2 regions of the Delftia sp. WSY_12 genome follow, and region 1 is predicted to be linked to the other one. Evidence: predicted binding sites of a transcription regulator. Region 1 holds the regulator's gene; the other holds the start of a gene.
The links. Region 1 encodes LexA, which represses DNA repair genes until DNA is damaged. Its sites were predicted from a motif close to ACTGTATNNNNATACAGT; they were not measured.

Region 1 (7,344 bases):
TCGGCTGCAGTTAAACGCGGGGGGAAAACAACTTGCTGTCGATCATACAAGCCGCAGGCTGGCCGATCTGGCCACTGATTGCCTGCTCCATCCTGGCTCTGGCCCTGGTCTTTGAACGCTTCGTGGCGCTGAAAACAGCCCGTGTTGCGCCGCCTGCCCTGTTGGGCGAGGCGATTTCCGTGTCCTCACGCGGCCTGCCCAGTCAGGAAGTCGTGCAGCAACTGGCACAGAACTCCACGCTGGGCGAGGTCCTGGCCAGCGGGCTGCGCGCACTGCAGGCCCATCCGGACAGCAGCGAGGAAGAGCTGCGCGCGTCCATGGAAGGCGCCGGCCGCGCCGCCGCCCACACGCTGGAAAAGCACCTGAGCGCGCTGGCCACCATCGCCTCTGCCGCCCCTTTGCTGGGCCTGCTGGGCACGGTGATCGGCATGATCGAGATCTTCGGCTCGCAAGGCGGCGCATCGGCCACCGGCGGCAGCAACCCCGCCCAGCTGGCGGCCGGCATCTCCATCGCCCTGTACAACACGGCCTTCGGCCTGATCGTCGCCATTCCGGCCCTGATCTTCTGGCGCTACTTCCGCGCCCGCGTCGACGGCTACCTGCTGGGCATGGAGCTGGCTTCCGAACAGTTCGTGCGCCACCTCACCCGCGTCGGCGGCAAGTGAACCAGCACGCGAGAGACCTGACATGAACTTCCGTCCCCGCCGCCGTGACGAGCCCGAGATCAACCTGATCCCGTTCATCGACGTGCTGCTGGTGGTGCTGATCTTTCTGATGCTGTCCACCACCTACAGCAAGTTCACCGAGCTGCAGCTGACCCTTCCGGTGGCCGACGTCGAGCAGCAGCGCGACCGGCCCCGCGAAATCATCGTCGCCATCGCAGCCGATGGCCGCTATGCCATCAACAAGACCGCCGTGGAAGACCGCAGCGTCACCGGCCTGACCCAGGCGCTGGCCGCAGCGGCCGTCGCCGGCAAGGACAGCGTGGTCATCATCAGCGCCGATGCCACTGCGCCGCACCAGTCCGTGGTATCGGTGATGGAAGCCTCGCGCCGCGCCGGACTGTCCCAGATCACCTTCGCCACGCAGACCTCGGCCAGCGCCGGGCGCTGAAGGCAAGGCCGCCATGCCCCGGACTGGTCCTGCCCCCGCAGCCCGGGGGCTTCGCGCGGCCTGGCGCCGCCGCGGTCCGCTGGCCTGCGCGCTCCTTCCCCTGTCCCTGCTGTACCGCGCCCTGCTGGGCCTGCATCGGCTGCCATATGAACTGGGCTTCAGGCGTGGGGGCCAGGCCGGCATTCCGGTCATCGTCGTCGGCAACGTGATTGCGGGCGGCGCCGGAAAGACCCCCGTCACGCTCGCCCTGGCCCGCCATCTGCGCGATGGCGGCTGGAGTCCCGGCATCGTCTCGCGCGGCTATGGCCGCAGCACGGACGACTGCCGCGAGGCCCGTCCTGACAGCGCCCCCGCCGACGTGGGTGACGAGCCCGCGCTGCTGGCGCGTGCCAGCGGCGTGCCGGTCTTCGTGGCCCGCAAGCGCATCGAGGCCGTCCAGGCCCTGCGCGCCCGCCATCCGCAGGTGGATGTGGTCATCAGCGACGACGGCCTGCAGCACCTGGCCCTGGCCCGCGACATCGAGCTGTGCGTCTTCAATGACGACGGCATCGGCAACGGCTGGCTGCTGCCGGCCGGCCCGCTGCGCGAGCCCTGGCCGCGCCCCGTCACCGCCGTGCTGCATGCAGGCGCAGCCCCCGACACCGACGCCCCCGCGTTTGCCATGCGGCGCCAGCTGTCCAGCGAAGCCGTCAATGCCCAAGGCGAGCGCATCGCACTGTCCGCCCTGCGTGCGCAGCCCGTGGAGGCCGTGGCGGCAGTGGCCCGGCCCGAAGGCTTTTTCTCCATGCTGACCCGCGAGCAAGGCCTGACGCTGGAGCATGTCCAGGCGCTGCCGGATCACTATAATTTTGAGAGCTTCCAGCGCCTGGGGCGCAACGAAGACCCGCTGGTCTGCACCGAAAAAGATGCCGTCAAGCTGTGGCGCACCCATCCCCAGGCCTGGGCGGTTGCGCTGCAATTGCAGCTGCCGGCGGATTTCTGGGCGCTGCTGGATGAGCGGCTGCAGGCACTGCGCCCCTGCCCCGCCTGACTATCATCTCCGTCTCGGCTGGCTGCCACGGCCCGCCCTTTCCCTTCAAAACACAGGATCCGCCATGGACGCCAAACTTCTCGAACTGCTGGTCTGCCCCGTCACCAAAGGCCCGCTGCGCTTTGACCGCGAGCACCAGGAACTGGTCTCGCGCAGCGCGCGCCTGGCCTACCCGGTGCGCGACGGCATTCCCGTGCTGCTGGAAACCGAGGCCCGCACGCTGGACGACGACGAGATCGAGGACTGATTTTTCCCATCACCTGCGCCGCCCCACGCCTTCGCCTCACTCCTGCACGCACCATGTCCTCCGCGCCCTTCACGGTTCTGATTCCCGCCCGCCTGTCTTCCAGCCGCCTGCCGGGCAAGCCTCTGGCCGACATTGCAGGGCTTCCCATGGTCGTGCGCGTGGCACAGCGCGCCAGCCGCAGCGGCGCCGCACGGTGCGTGGTCGCAGCCGATGACGAAAGCATCCTCGCCGCCTGCGCCGCGCATGGCGTGGCGGCCGTGCTCACGCGCAACGACCATGCCAGCGGCAGCGACCGACTGGCCGAGGCCTGCGCGCTGCTGGGTCTCGATGGCGATGACATCGTGGTCAATGTCCAGGGCGACGAGCCGCTGATCGCCCCCGAACTCATCGACGCCGTGGCCGCCCTGCTGCCCCGGCAACCTTCGGCCAGCATGGGAACGGCGGCGCATGCCATTGACAGCCTTGCCGACTTCGTCAACCCGAACGTGGTCAAGGTCGTCTGCGATGCCCAGGGCATGGCCCACTATTTCAGCCGTGCGCCCATTCCCTTCGCGCGCGAGCATGCGGACCAGGCATGGTGGGAGACGGAATCGGCCGCCTTGGGCCACCCCGGCTTCGCACCGCTGCGCCACATCGGCATCTACAGCTATCGCGCCGGCTTCCTGCGCAGCTTCCCCCAGCTTTCCCAGGCACCCACCGAGGCACTGGAGGCCCTGGAGCAGTTGCGTGCGCTGTGGCACGGCCACCGCATCGCCGTCCATGTCACACCCCATGCACCCGGCCCTGGCGTGGACACGCGCGAGGATCTGGAGCGGGTGCGCGCCCAGCTGTCCAACCCGCCGGCCTGAATCGGCCGGCCGCTGAAAACGCACAAATGGCGATGCCGGGCATCGCCATTTGCAGCAACACCGCCCATGCGGTTTTGTCGGACAGCAAAACGCAGGTTTTGGCGATTGCACAGGCGACAGTTTTGCCCCGTGCGTGTAAGCCAGTGTTGGCCCTGTGCGTGCTATCCTTGCCCGCGACAAAAATATGACGCATGGACTGTCCGCCCCGGTGGGCCGATCCGGCAGACAAGAATTTCTACTCTCCTCAAGGACTTCCATGAAACTGATTTTGTTGGGCGCACCCGGCGCCGGCAAAGGCACGCAAGCCGCTTTCATCTGCCAGAAGTACGGCATTCCCCAGATCTCCACCGGTGACATGCTGCGTGCCGCCGTCAAGGCCGGCACGCCCCTGGGCCAGCAGGCCAAGGCCGTGATGGACGCCGGCCAACTGGTCAGCGACGACCTGATCATCAATCTGGTCAAGGAGCGCATTGCCCAGCCCGATTGCGCCAACGGCTTCCTGTTCGACGGATTTCCCCGCACCATTCCCCAGGCCGACGCCATGAAGGCCGCCGGCGTGAAGCTGGACTACGTGCTCGAGATCGATGTGCCCTTCGATGCCATCATCGAGCGCATGAGCGGCCGCCGCTCCCACCCCGCTTCGGGCCGCACCTACCACGTCACGTTCAACCCGCCCAAGGTAGAAGGCCTGGACGACGTGACCGGCGAGCCGCTGGTGCAGCGCGAGGACGACAAGGAAGAAACGGTCAAGAAGCGCCTGGACGTCTACAGCAGCCAGACCCGCCCGCTGGTGGACTACTACCGCGCCTGGGCCGAGAAGGAAGCCGCAGCAGCCCCCAAGTACCGCGCCATCAGCGGCCTGGGCTCGGTGGAAGACATCACCCAGCGCGCCCTGGCAGCACTGGCTGAATGACGCAGGCCATGCGCCAGACCCCAGAAAAGCACCCGCCGGGTGCTTTTTTGTTGCCCGCCTGCATCTGAAGCGCCGGCGACGCCCGGAGGATCAGTCGCGCGGCTGCGCGGCCAGCGCCAGCATCATGGCAATCCGCGCCTTGGCCACGGGCAGTTGGACCAGATCGGCCTCTGCGGGGTCCGTGCCAAGCCCCGAGGCAACGGGCAGGCCTTCGGCACAGCGCGTGCCCCGCCAGATCCAGACGCCTTTGTCGCGCGCACGCAGCAAGGCCGCTTCCATGCTTTCGTGAACGGTCGCATTGCCCGTGCCGGCCACCACGATGCCGCGCACGCCTGCGGCCACCAGCGCATCCACGCCGCAGGCACGCGCCAGGGCACTGCTGAACACCACCTCGACCCAGGGCAGCTCATCCAGCGCCAGCAGGTCAGACAGAGCGGGAGCGGAAATCACCATCCGCGCAACGGGGGCGACCGGCGTGACCGGCGCATCAGGCACCAGCCAGCGCACGCGTCCTTCCTCCACCACGGCCTGCGGGCCACCTTCCATGGAGCGCATGGCCTGCAGTCGGTAAGGGTGGACCTTTTGCACCTGGGCCGCCGCATGCACCTCGCCGCCGGCCACCACCCACACACCGCTGCGCCCGCCGCTGGCGGCCACGGTCACGGCATCGCGCAGATTCTGCGGTCCGTCGGCCAGCAGGGCCGTGGCCGGGCGCATGGCGCAAGTGAGCACGATGGGCTTGGTGGCAGGCAGCAGGCTGTGCAGCAGCCAGGCCGTCTCTTCCAGCGTGTCCGTTCCATGCGTGATCACCACGGCGCGTGTGTCCGCATCCTCCAGCGCCTGCGTGCAGGCACACAGCAACGCGCGCCACACGGGCCAGTCCATATCCTTGCTGTCCACCTGCGCGATCTGCTGCGTCTGCACAGGCCCCAGCGCCTGCTGCTCCAGATCCGGCACGGCATCGAGCAGCGACTGCACCGTGATCTGTCCGGCCTTGTATCCCACTGCCTGCGACTGCGAATCCGCCCGGCCGGCGATGGTGCCGCCCGTGCCAAGAATCACCAACTTTGACTGCCCCACTTGCACCTCTTGGAAAACTGGTTAAAAATACAGATACTGTATAAATCATCAGATGACTTCTCTGCCTGTCATCTGAATTCAAGGACCGGACGCACGCCATGCTCGACCATCCCAAGCTCACCGCCCGCCAGCAACAGATCCTGGACCTGATCCAGGCCGCCATCTCCCGCACGGGCGCTCCCCCCACCCGCGCGGAAATCGCCAACACGCTGGGCTTCAAGTCCGCCAACGCAGCAGAGGAACACCTGCAGGCCCTGGCCCGCAAAGGCGTGATCGAACTGGTCAGCGGCACCTCCCGCGGCATTCGCCTGCGTACCGACACCGTGCGCAACATCAATGCCGCACGCGGCACCAGCTTCGGGCTGCCGCTGTCGGCCCTGGCGCCGCTGATGCTGCCGCTGGTGGGCCGCGTTGCGGCGGGCTCGCCCATTCTCGCCCAGGAACATATCGACCAGACCTATTCCGTCGAACCCAGCCTGTTCCAGGTCCGCCCGGACTATCTGCTGCGCGTGCGCGGCATGTCCATGCGCGACGCGGGCATCATGGACGGCGATCTGCTGGCCGTGCAGTCCGCGCATGAAGCCCGCAACGGGCAGATCGTCGTGGCACGCCTGGGAGATGAAGTCACCGTCAAGCGCCTGCGCCGCACCACGCAGGGCGTGGAGCTCCTGCCGGAAAACCCCGATTACCCGGTGATCCGCGTCGCTCCCGAAGAGGCCTTTGCCATTGAAGGCCTGGCCGTGGGGCTGATCCGCAACAGCATGTCCATGTAAGCCGGACGGGCAGCCCTGCACGGGTTGCCACCCCCTATTTCATGCACCGCCCAGGTGGTAGGCGCGAAGCCTTGCAGCTTCGCCCTGGGCGGAGCTTTGCCCGCAAACCGCAATCCTGCCTGTGTCCATGCCTCTTTGAAATACGCCAACAGGAGTCGTCACATGGGATTCGCTCTGCCAACACTGTCTTCTCTGTCCTTCCTGCGCCTGGCACAGGGCATTCGCCTGCCCGCCGCCGCCATGGAGCCCGCCATGCGCACCATCCAGCCCGAATCGCCTGTGCAATCCGAGCAGGCGACCATCCTGTCCTTCAGCAAGGCACGCCGCCGCAGCCAGCAGCGGCGCAGCAAGTCAGCACGGCTGCCAGAACACAGGGATGCGCAGCTGCTGCTGCCCCTGCAACCCGAACTGCCCTCCCTTCCGGCAGATCAGGCCCTGCCTTCGGGTCTGCGCATCATCCAGCGCTCGCCGCAGGAGCAGCCCGAATGCCTGTTCATCTCGGGCCGCATGGCCGATGTCTGTGCCGCCCTGGAACGCATGGAAGCGCACGGCGCGCAGACACCGGCCTGAGGTCGCCCTGAGACCAACCCGTCCACCCGGTCTGCGAGAGCCCGGGCCTGTCTCTTGCCTTGCCCAGCGGCAGGGGCTGCGCATCAGGCCCTGACAGCCGCCGGTGCAGCACTTCCCTCGCTGCGCCGATTGCGCATGCACCACGCCTGCGCCGCGGCAACGCACAGAATGCACAGCACGACGCTCAACGAAAAACGCAGTCCGCGCGCATCGGACAGCATGCCGAACAACGGCGCCACCATGCCGCCTATCGACATGGCCAGCCCCAGGGTCAGCCCGCTGGCCGTGGCCTGGTTGCGCGGCAGATAGTCCTGGGCCAGCGTGACCTGGGCGGCAAACGGAAGAAACATGCACACGCCCAGGGCCATGGTGCAGGCCAGCGCCATCCATGGCGTGGAGGCCAGGGCCAGGGCCGCCAGAGCAGGCAATGCCAGCAGGTAGCCGGCGCGGATGGCCTGCATGCGCCCCCGGCGATCTGCAAGCGTGCCCCCCAGCAAAGTGCCCACCGCCGCAGCGGCTGTGAATGAGGTCAGCGTGGCCGCTCCCATGAAGTCCGAGCCGCCCAGCTCGTGCGTCACGAACATGGGCAGGGTGGACAGCACCGTCACATAGGGAATCGACCAGCAGACGATGACCCCGCACAGCAGGAAGAAGGCGCGCCAGTGGTTGGCGGGCAATTCGCCCTGCGCCACGGCCGGGCGCCGGGTGGCGCAATGGTCCTTGGCTCCATCCCGCCAGGTACAGGCATACCAGAGCACCAGCATGGCCGC
Region 2 (7,344 bases), on a different contig from region 1:
CAAGGCCAACGCCTGCTCCTGCCGGCCATCGGCCTTGAGCTGGCGTGCCTGGGCACGCAGTTCGATCATGGTCTTGCGGGCTGCCGCAATCCTGGCCATCTGCGCCTTGTCTGCGTCGGACAGGGGCATGGCTTCCAGTGATTTCTGCACCTCGGTGATCCGCGCCGAGGTGGCGCTGATCACGTCCTTGAACTCGGCCTCGACGGCAGCATCACTGCTGACCACCAGGGCCTGGGTGCGGGCCGCATTGGTTTCGGTCAGCCCCATCCAGCGCACGGCGGCCTGGACCCGCGCCTGCATCTCCTGGGTGACAACCTCGGACCGGGCCTGGACCTGGGCCGAGCGATAACCCGACAAGCCGACCACGCCCACCAGCGCCACCACGATGGCGGCCACGGCAAGCCACAGCTTGTGTGCCATGCGAAGTCGCAGCATATCCAGTCTCCCTCATGTTGGAAGACTCCATGTTGAGGCCTGCAGCAGGGCCCGGAGGCCGGAAAAACCCAGAGAAAACCCCTGATCCGCCCCTTTCGCAAAAGGCATTGCAGGGGCAGATGCGCTCTTTACTCCACGCGCGTCACGCTTTGCGGCTTGAAGCCCAGGTCGGCCGACTTGCCCTTGCGGCCGCGCGTGCCACGGGCATTGTTGAGACTGCGGATCTCCAGCGTCTCGCTGCGCTCCTTGCCGCCGCGGCCCAGGCCATCGATGCGGATGCTGCGCGTGTAGGCGGCAGCGCCCGCCAGGGTGTCCTTGTCCTCCAGGTCGAGCAGCATCAGCCCGCGACCGCCCTTGGCCATGTGCTTGAGGCTGGCGATCTCGAAGGTGAGGATGCGGCCGCCCGTGGAGGCGCAGATCACATGCGTGGCCGGCAGCAGCAGGCCCGCGCCCTGCTCGCCTTCCTGCGGCTCGGCGCGTGCGCCCATGGGCACGCCGTAGGCCGTGGACGGGGCGCACAGCGTCTCGCCGTCGGCCAGCGTCACGAAGGCCTTGCCCGCCTTCTGGCGCGAGACCATGTCGCCCACCATGGCCACGAAGCCGTAGCCGCCCGACCCCGACAGCAGCAGCGCCGTTCCTTCGGCTCCCGCGAAGTAGTACAGGATCTGGGTGCCGGCCTCCAGCTCGATGAGCGTGGTCACGGGCTGGCCATCGCCGCGCCCGCCGGGCAGCTGCGACACCGGCACCGAATAGACCCGGCCATTGCTGCCGAAGGCCAGCAGCTGGTCCACCGTGCGGCACTCGAAGGTGCCGTGCAGGCTGTCGCCGGCCTTGAAGCTGAGCGTGCCCGCATCGACGCCATGGCCCTGGCGCGTGCGCACCCAGCCCTTGTCCGAGATGATGACCGTCACGGGCTCATCGACCACCTTGACTTCGGCGACCACCTTCTTTTCTTCCTGGATCAGCGTGCGGCGCGCATCGGCGAACTGCTTGGCGTCGGCCTCGATCTCCTTGCAGATCAGGCGGCGCATGACGCTCTCGCTGCCCAGGATGTCTTCGAGCTTGCCCTGCTCGACGCGCAGTTCCTTGAGTTCCTGCTCGATCTTGATGGCCTCCAGCCGCGCCAGCTGGCGCAGGCGGATTTCCAGAATGTCGTCGGCCTGGCGCTCGGACAGCGCAAAGGCATCGATCAGCGCCTGCCTGGGCTCGTCGCTGGCCCGGATGATGGCGATGACCTTGTCGATGTTCAGCAGCACGGCCTGACGGCCTTCGAGGATGTGGATGCGGTCCAGCACCTTGGCCAGCCGGTGCTGGCTGCGCCGCGTGACCGTGGTCTGGCGGAAGGCGATCCATTCCTCGAGCATCAGGCGCAGGCTTTTCTGCACCGGCCGGCCATCCAGGCCGATCATGGTCAGGTTGATGGAGCTGGACGACTCCAGGCTGGTGTGCGCCAGCAGCGCCGTGACCAGCTCCTGCTGCGGCACCTTGCCGGTCTTGGGCTCGAAGACCAGGCGCACGGGCGCATCCTTGCTGGACTCGTCGCGCACGCCATCGAGCACCGCCAGCATGCTGGCCTTGAGCTGGGTCTGTTCCTGGCTCAGCGCCTTCTTGCCGGTCTTGACCTTGGGGTTGGTGATGTCCTCGATCTCTTCGAGCACCTTCTGCGCAGAGACGCCGGGCGGCAGCTCGGTCACCACCATCTGCCACTGGCCGCGCGCCAGCTCCTCGATCTTCCAGCGCGCGCGCAGCTTGAGGCTGCCGCGCCCCGTGCGGTAGGCATCCTGGATGTCGGAGGCGCTGCTGATGATCTGCCCGCCGCCCGGATAGTCGGGGCCGGGGATGATCTGGAACAGTTCCTCGTCGCTGAGCTGCGGCCGCTTGATCAGGGCAACGCAGGCGTCGGCCACCTCGCGCAGGTTGTGGCTGGGGATTTCCGTGGCCAGGCCCACGGCAATGCCGCTGGCGCCGTTGAGCAGGGCGAACGGCAGGCGCGCGGGCAGCTGCTGCGGCTCCTGCGTGCTGCCGTCGTAGTTGGGCACGAAGTCCACCGTGCCCATGTCGATCTCGTCGAGCAGCAGGCCCGTGATCTTGGACAGGCGCGCCTCGGTATAGCGCATGGCCGCTGCGCCGTCGCCGTCGCGGCTGCCGAAATTGCCCTGGCCATCGACCAGCGGATAGCGCTGGTTGAAGTCCTGGGCCATGCGCACCAGCGCGTCGTAGGCCGACTGGTCGCCGTGCGGGTGAAAGCGACCCAGCACATCGCCGACCACGCGCGCGCTTTTGACGGGCTTGGCCGCCGTGTTGTGGTTGGGGCCGCTGTAGCTCAGGCCCATGCGGTCCATGGCATACAGAATGCGCCGCTGCACGGGCTTGAGGCCGTCGGTGACATCAGGCAGTGCCCGGCCCTTGACGACCGACAGTGCGTATTCAAGGTAGGCGCGCTGTGCGTACTGGCCCAGGTCCAGGGCATCGCCGGCCGCCTGTTGGGCCAGATCCAGAGTGTTTTGATCGCTCATGAAGAAATTCGTGATCTCAATAAATGCAGTGAAGGCCGCTCATCGCGGCGATGGCAGCCCTGTGGACAAGGTCATCCGTATCCGGGGCGCTGTGCCAGGCTGTGCCGCCGCCGCAGGCGCTGCCTGGCCCGCACGCTGGCGCCCGCCCTGCAGCTGCTCGTAGATACCGAGCACGGCCTTCACGTAATTGCGGGTTTCCTGATAGGGAGGAATGGCCTGCCCCGCACGCCGCACGGCACCCTCGCCCGCGTTGTAGGCGGCCAGCACCAGGTCCAGCCGCCCGGGGAACAGCCCCATCAGATGGTTGAGGTAGCGCGCGCCGGCCGGCACGTTGACGGCCGGGTCGGCCAGTTGCTGCTGCACGCTGCGCTGGCGGCTGGCCTCCACGCCGAAGCGCTGGGCCGTGGCGGGCATCAGCTGCATCAGGCCGACTGCGCCCTTGGGCGAGATGGCCTGCGCGTCAAAGCCCGACTCGACGGCAATCACGGCCTTGAGCAGGTCGTAGTCCACCCCCGTGTGGTCCGCCGCCTTGCGCAGGTGGCCGCGCACGCTCTTGTAGCGCGGCGAGATGTCGAAGAAGCTTTGCATCCGCGTGCTCGCCTGCAGCCTGCGCCCGGCATCGCTGCCGCCGTCATCGTCGGCAGCGGCCTCGGCTTCCACCAGCGGGGGCTTGAGTCCCTGCTCGGTGCTGTCATACAGCGAGCCGCGGAAGTAGAGCTTGTAGCGCTCGTCCAGCGCCTGCGCGGCGAAGTGCGTGATGCCGCGCTCGTCCACGAAGGCCCAGAGATCGGCATGCGCGGGCTGCGCCCCCCCCCACAGCGCCAGGGCCGCGCCCAGCGCTGCAAGCGCGCGCGCGGCAGCGGCGCGCGCAGGGTGCGGGCGGTGCGGAAGGTGCTGTGGGGCAGCCGGGCGCAGGGGCATGGGGATCAGATATCCACTTCGATGGCGTCGCCGTGCAACTCCATCAGCTCGCGGCGCGCCGCAGCCTCGCCCTTGCCCATCAGCTTGGTGACGACCTGCTCGGCCGCCGCAAAGTCCAGATTCATGAACTGCACGGGCAGCAGGCGGCGCGTGTCGGGGTTGAGCGTGGTTTCCCACAGCTGCTCGGCATTCATCTCGCCCAGGCCCTTGAAGCGGCTGATCTGGCATTTCTCGCGCGGCACGCCATCCTTGGCGGACTTGTCGAGGATAGCGGTCAGCTCGCCCTCGTCCAGCGCGTACATCTTGGCTGCTGGCTTCTTGCCGCGCGCAGGCACATCGACGCGGAACAGCGGCGGAAGCGCCACATGGATGTGGCCGGCCTCGATGAGCTTGGGGAAGTGGCGGAAGAACAGCGTGAGCAGCAGCACCTGGATGTGCGAGCCGTCCACGTCGGCATCCGAAAGAATGCAGATCTTGCCGTAGCGCAGGCCGGACAGGTCGGGCGTGTCATGGGGGCCATGCGGGTCCACGCCGATGGCCACCGAGATGTCGTGGATCTCGTTGTTGGCGAACAGGCGGTCACGGTCGACTTCCCAGGTGTTGAGCACCTTGCCGCGCAGGGGCAGCACGGCCTGGGTTTCCTTGTCGCGTCCCATCTTGGCGCTGCCGCCGGCCGAGTCGCCCTCGACCAGGAAGACCTCGTTCAGGCTCAGGTCGCGGCTTTCGCAATCGGTGAGCTTGCCGGGCAGCACGGCCACGCCCGAGCCCTTGCGCTTTTCGACCTTCTGGCCCGCCTTCTGGCGGGTCTGGGCAGCCTTGATGGCGATCTCGGCCAGCTTGCGGCCCCATTCCACATGCTCGTTGAGCCACAGCTCCAGCGCAGGGCGAACGTAGCCGCTGACCAGACGCACGGCATCGCGCGAGTTCAGGCGCTCCTTGATCTGGCCCTGGAACTGCGGGTCCAGCACCTTGGCATTGAGCACGTAGCTGGCGCGCGCGAAGACGTCGTCAGGCATGAGCTTGACGCCCTTGGGCAGCAGCGAATGCATCTCGATGAAGGCCTTGACCGCCTGGAACAGGCCGTCGCGCAGGCCGCTGTCGTGCGTGCCGCCGGCCGTGGTGGGGATCAGGTTGACATAACTTTCGCGCAGCGGCGCGCCATCCTCGGTGAAGGCCACACACCAGGCGGCGCCCTCGCCTTCGGCAAAGCTGTCGTGGTTGCGGTCGGCAAAGCCCTCGCCTTCGAACAGGGGGATGACGGCCTCGCCATGCAGGCTTTGCTGCAGATAGTCGCGCAGGCCGCCCTTGAACTGCCAGGTCTGGGTGTCGCGCGTCTTCTCGTTGACCAGGGTCACCGACACGCCGGGCATGAGCACGGCCTTGCTGCGCAGCAGATGCATCAGCTCGCCCATGGGCAGCTGGGAGGATTCGAAGTAGCGGGCATCGGGCCACACGCGCACGGTCGTGCCCTGCTTGCGTTCGCCTGCGGCCAGCGGCCGCGATTGCAGGGGCTCGACCACGTCGCCGCCCGAGAAGGCGATGGTGGCCACCTTGCCCTCGCGGTGGATGCAGGCCTCAAGGCGCGTGGCCAGCGCATTCGTGACCGAGACGCCCACGCCATGCAGGCCGCCCGAGAAGCTGTAGGCGCCGCCTTTGCCCTTGTCGAACTTGCCGCCCGCATGCAGGCGGGTGAAGACCAGCTCCACCACGGGCGCCTTTTCCTCGGGGTGCATGCCGAAGGGGATGCCCCGGCCGTCGTCCTCGACGCTGTAGGAGCCGTCGGAATGCAGGGTGAAGCGGATTTTCTTGCCGAAGCCGGCCAGCGCCTCGTCGGCCGCGTTGTCGATCACCTCCTGCAGCACATGCAGGGGGTTGTCGGTGCGCGTGTACATGCCGGGACGCTGCTTGACGGGCTCCAGGCCCTTGAGCACGCGTATCGAGCCTTCGGAGTATTCGCTGGCGGAAGTAGGAGATGGTTTGACTGCCATGGGGGCGGATTGTAGTGCGCGGCCCGGCTCAGTGCTGGATACATTCACAGTCATTGACATTGACTATCCCGAAAAGGCCAGTGCCGCCAAGGGCTACGAAGTGCCGCGCTGGCGCATGGGCGACCCACGCGTCGCAGCGCAAAACCCGGAGTTTCGCTAAAGTTTGCCGCATGCACAAAAACAACCAACCCATGTCCATGGTGCAGATACTGCTGTGCGGGGGCGCAGTCGTGACGCTGTCCATGGGAATCCGGCACGGCTTCGGCCTGTGGCTGCAGCCCATCACCCAGGAGATGGGCTGGACGCGCGAGTCCTTCGCGCTGGCCATTGCCATCCAGAACCTGTCCTGGGGCGTGCTCGGCATCTTCGGCGGCATGCTGGCCGACCGCTTCGGCGCCTTCCGCGTGCTCCTGGTGGGCGCGCTGCTGTATGCGCTGGGCCTGGCCGGCATGGCCATGGCGCCCACGACAACCTGGTTCGCCCTGACGGCCGGCGTGGTGATAGGCGCAGCCCAGGCCGGCACCACCTATGCCGTGATCTACGGCGTGCTGGGCCGCCAGATTCCCGTGGCGCGGCGCAGCTGGGCCATGGGCGTGACGGCGGCGGCGGGCTCCTTCGGCCAGTTCTTCATGGTGCCCGTGGAAGGCAGCCTGATCTCGAACTTCGGCTGGTCCAACGCCCTGCTGCTGCTGTCGCTGTGCGCCCTGATGATCATTCCGCTGGCCTTCGGCCTGCGCGAGCCGGGCTTCACGGCCGGCAATACCCGACCCGTGCGCGACCAGAGCGCGGGCCAGGCCGTCGCCGAAGCGCTGCGCACGCCCAGCTTCGTGCTGCTGACGGCTGGCTACTTCGTCTGCGGCTTCCAGGTGATGTTCATCGGCGTGCACATGCCCAGCTACCTCAAGGACTACGGCCTGGCACCGCAGGTGGCCAGCATCTCGCTGGCGCTGGTGGGGCTGTTCAACATCGTCGGCACCTACGTGGCCGGCAACCTGGGCCAGCGCCTGCCCAAGCGCTACCTGCTGTCCACCATCTACTTCACGCGCTCGGTGGTGATCGTGCTCTTCCTGCTCGCGCCGCTGACGCCCTGGTCGGTCTACATCTTCTCGGCCGCCATGGGACTGCTGTGGCTGTCCACCGTGCCGCTGACCAATGCCACCGTGGCCCAGATCTTCGGCGTGCAGCATCTGTCCATGTTGAGCGGAATGGTGTTCTTCAGCCACCAGGTCGGCAGCTTCCTGGGTGTCTGGCTGGGCGGCTATCTGTATGACCACACCGGCAGCTACCAGGTGGTCTGGTACCTGGCCATCGGCCTGGGCGTGGCCGCCGGCCTGCTGAACCTGCCGATACGCGAAGCCCCGGTGGCAAGGCCGCGTGCGGCGCAGGCGGCGGCCTGACATGACGACAGCCACCACGCCCCGCCCACAGCTGCTGCGCAGGCTGGCGCTGTGGGCCGCCGTGCTGCTGGTGCTGGGCCTGGTCTT

Region 2: a site for LexA is predicted at 5,894-5,911, ahead of ACF8LI_RS06580 (DNA topoisomerase IV subunit B). Genes of this name have one in related genera too.

The regions. Positions count from the first base shown of each region.
Region 1 covers NZ_JBICKW010000022.1:70,711-78,054, forward strand. The annotation lists gene ACF8LI_RS12715 (MotA/TolQ/ExbB proton channel family protein) at 33-665, shown strand; gene ACF8LI_RS12720 (biopolymer transporter ExbD) at 688-1,113, shown strand; gene lpxK (tetraacyldisaccharide 4'-kinase) at 1,127-2,143, shown strand; gene ACF8LI_RS12730 (Trm112 family protein) at 2,208-2,390, shown strand; gene kdsB (3-deoxy-manno-octulosonate cytidylyltransferase) at 2,444-3,238, shown strand; gene adk (adenylate kinase) at 3,495-4,151, shown strand; gene ACF8LI_RS12745 (asparaginase) at 4,242-5,231, opposite strand; gene lexA (transcriptional repressor LexA) at 5,330-6,004, shown strand; gene ACF8LI_RS12755 (hypothetical protein) at 6,167-6,574, shown strand; gene ACF8LI_RS12760 (MFS transporter) at 6,658-7,344, opposite strand, start outside.
Region 2 covers NZ_JBICKW010000012.1:220,974-228,317, reverse strand. The annotation lists gene ACF8LI_RS06595 (methyl-accepting chemotaxis protein) at 1-435, opposite strand, end outside; gene parC (DNA topoisomerase IV subunit A) at 564-2,951, opposite strand; gene ACF8LI_RS06585 (lytic transglycosylase domain-containing protein) at 2,991-3,872, opposite strand; gene ACF8LI_RS06580 (DNA topoisomerase IV subunit B) at 3,878-5,860, opposite strand; gene ACF8LI_RS06575 (MFS transporter) at 6,031-7,257, shown strand; gene ACF8LI_RS06570 (hypothetical protein) at 7,259-7,344, shown strand, end outside.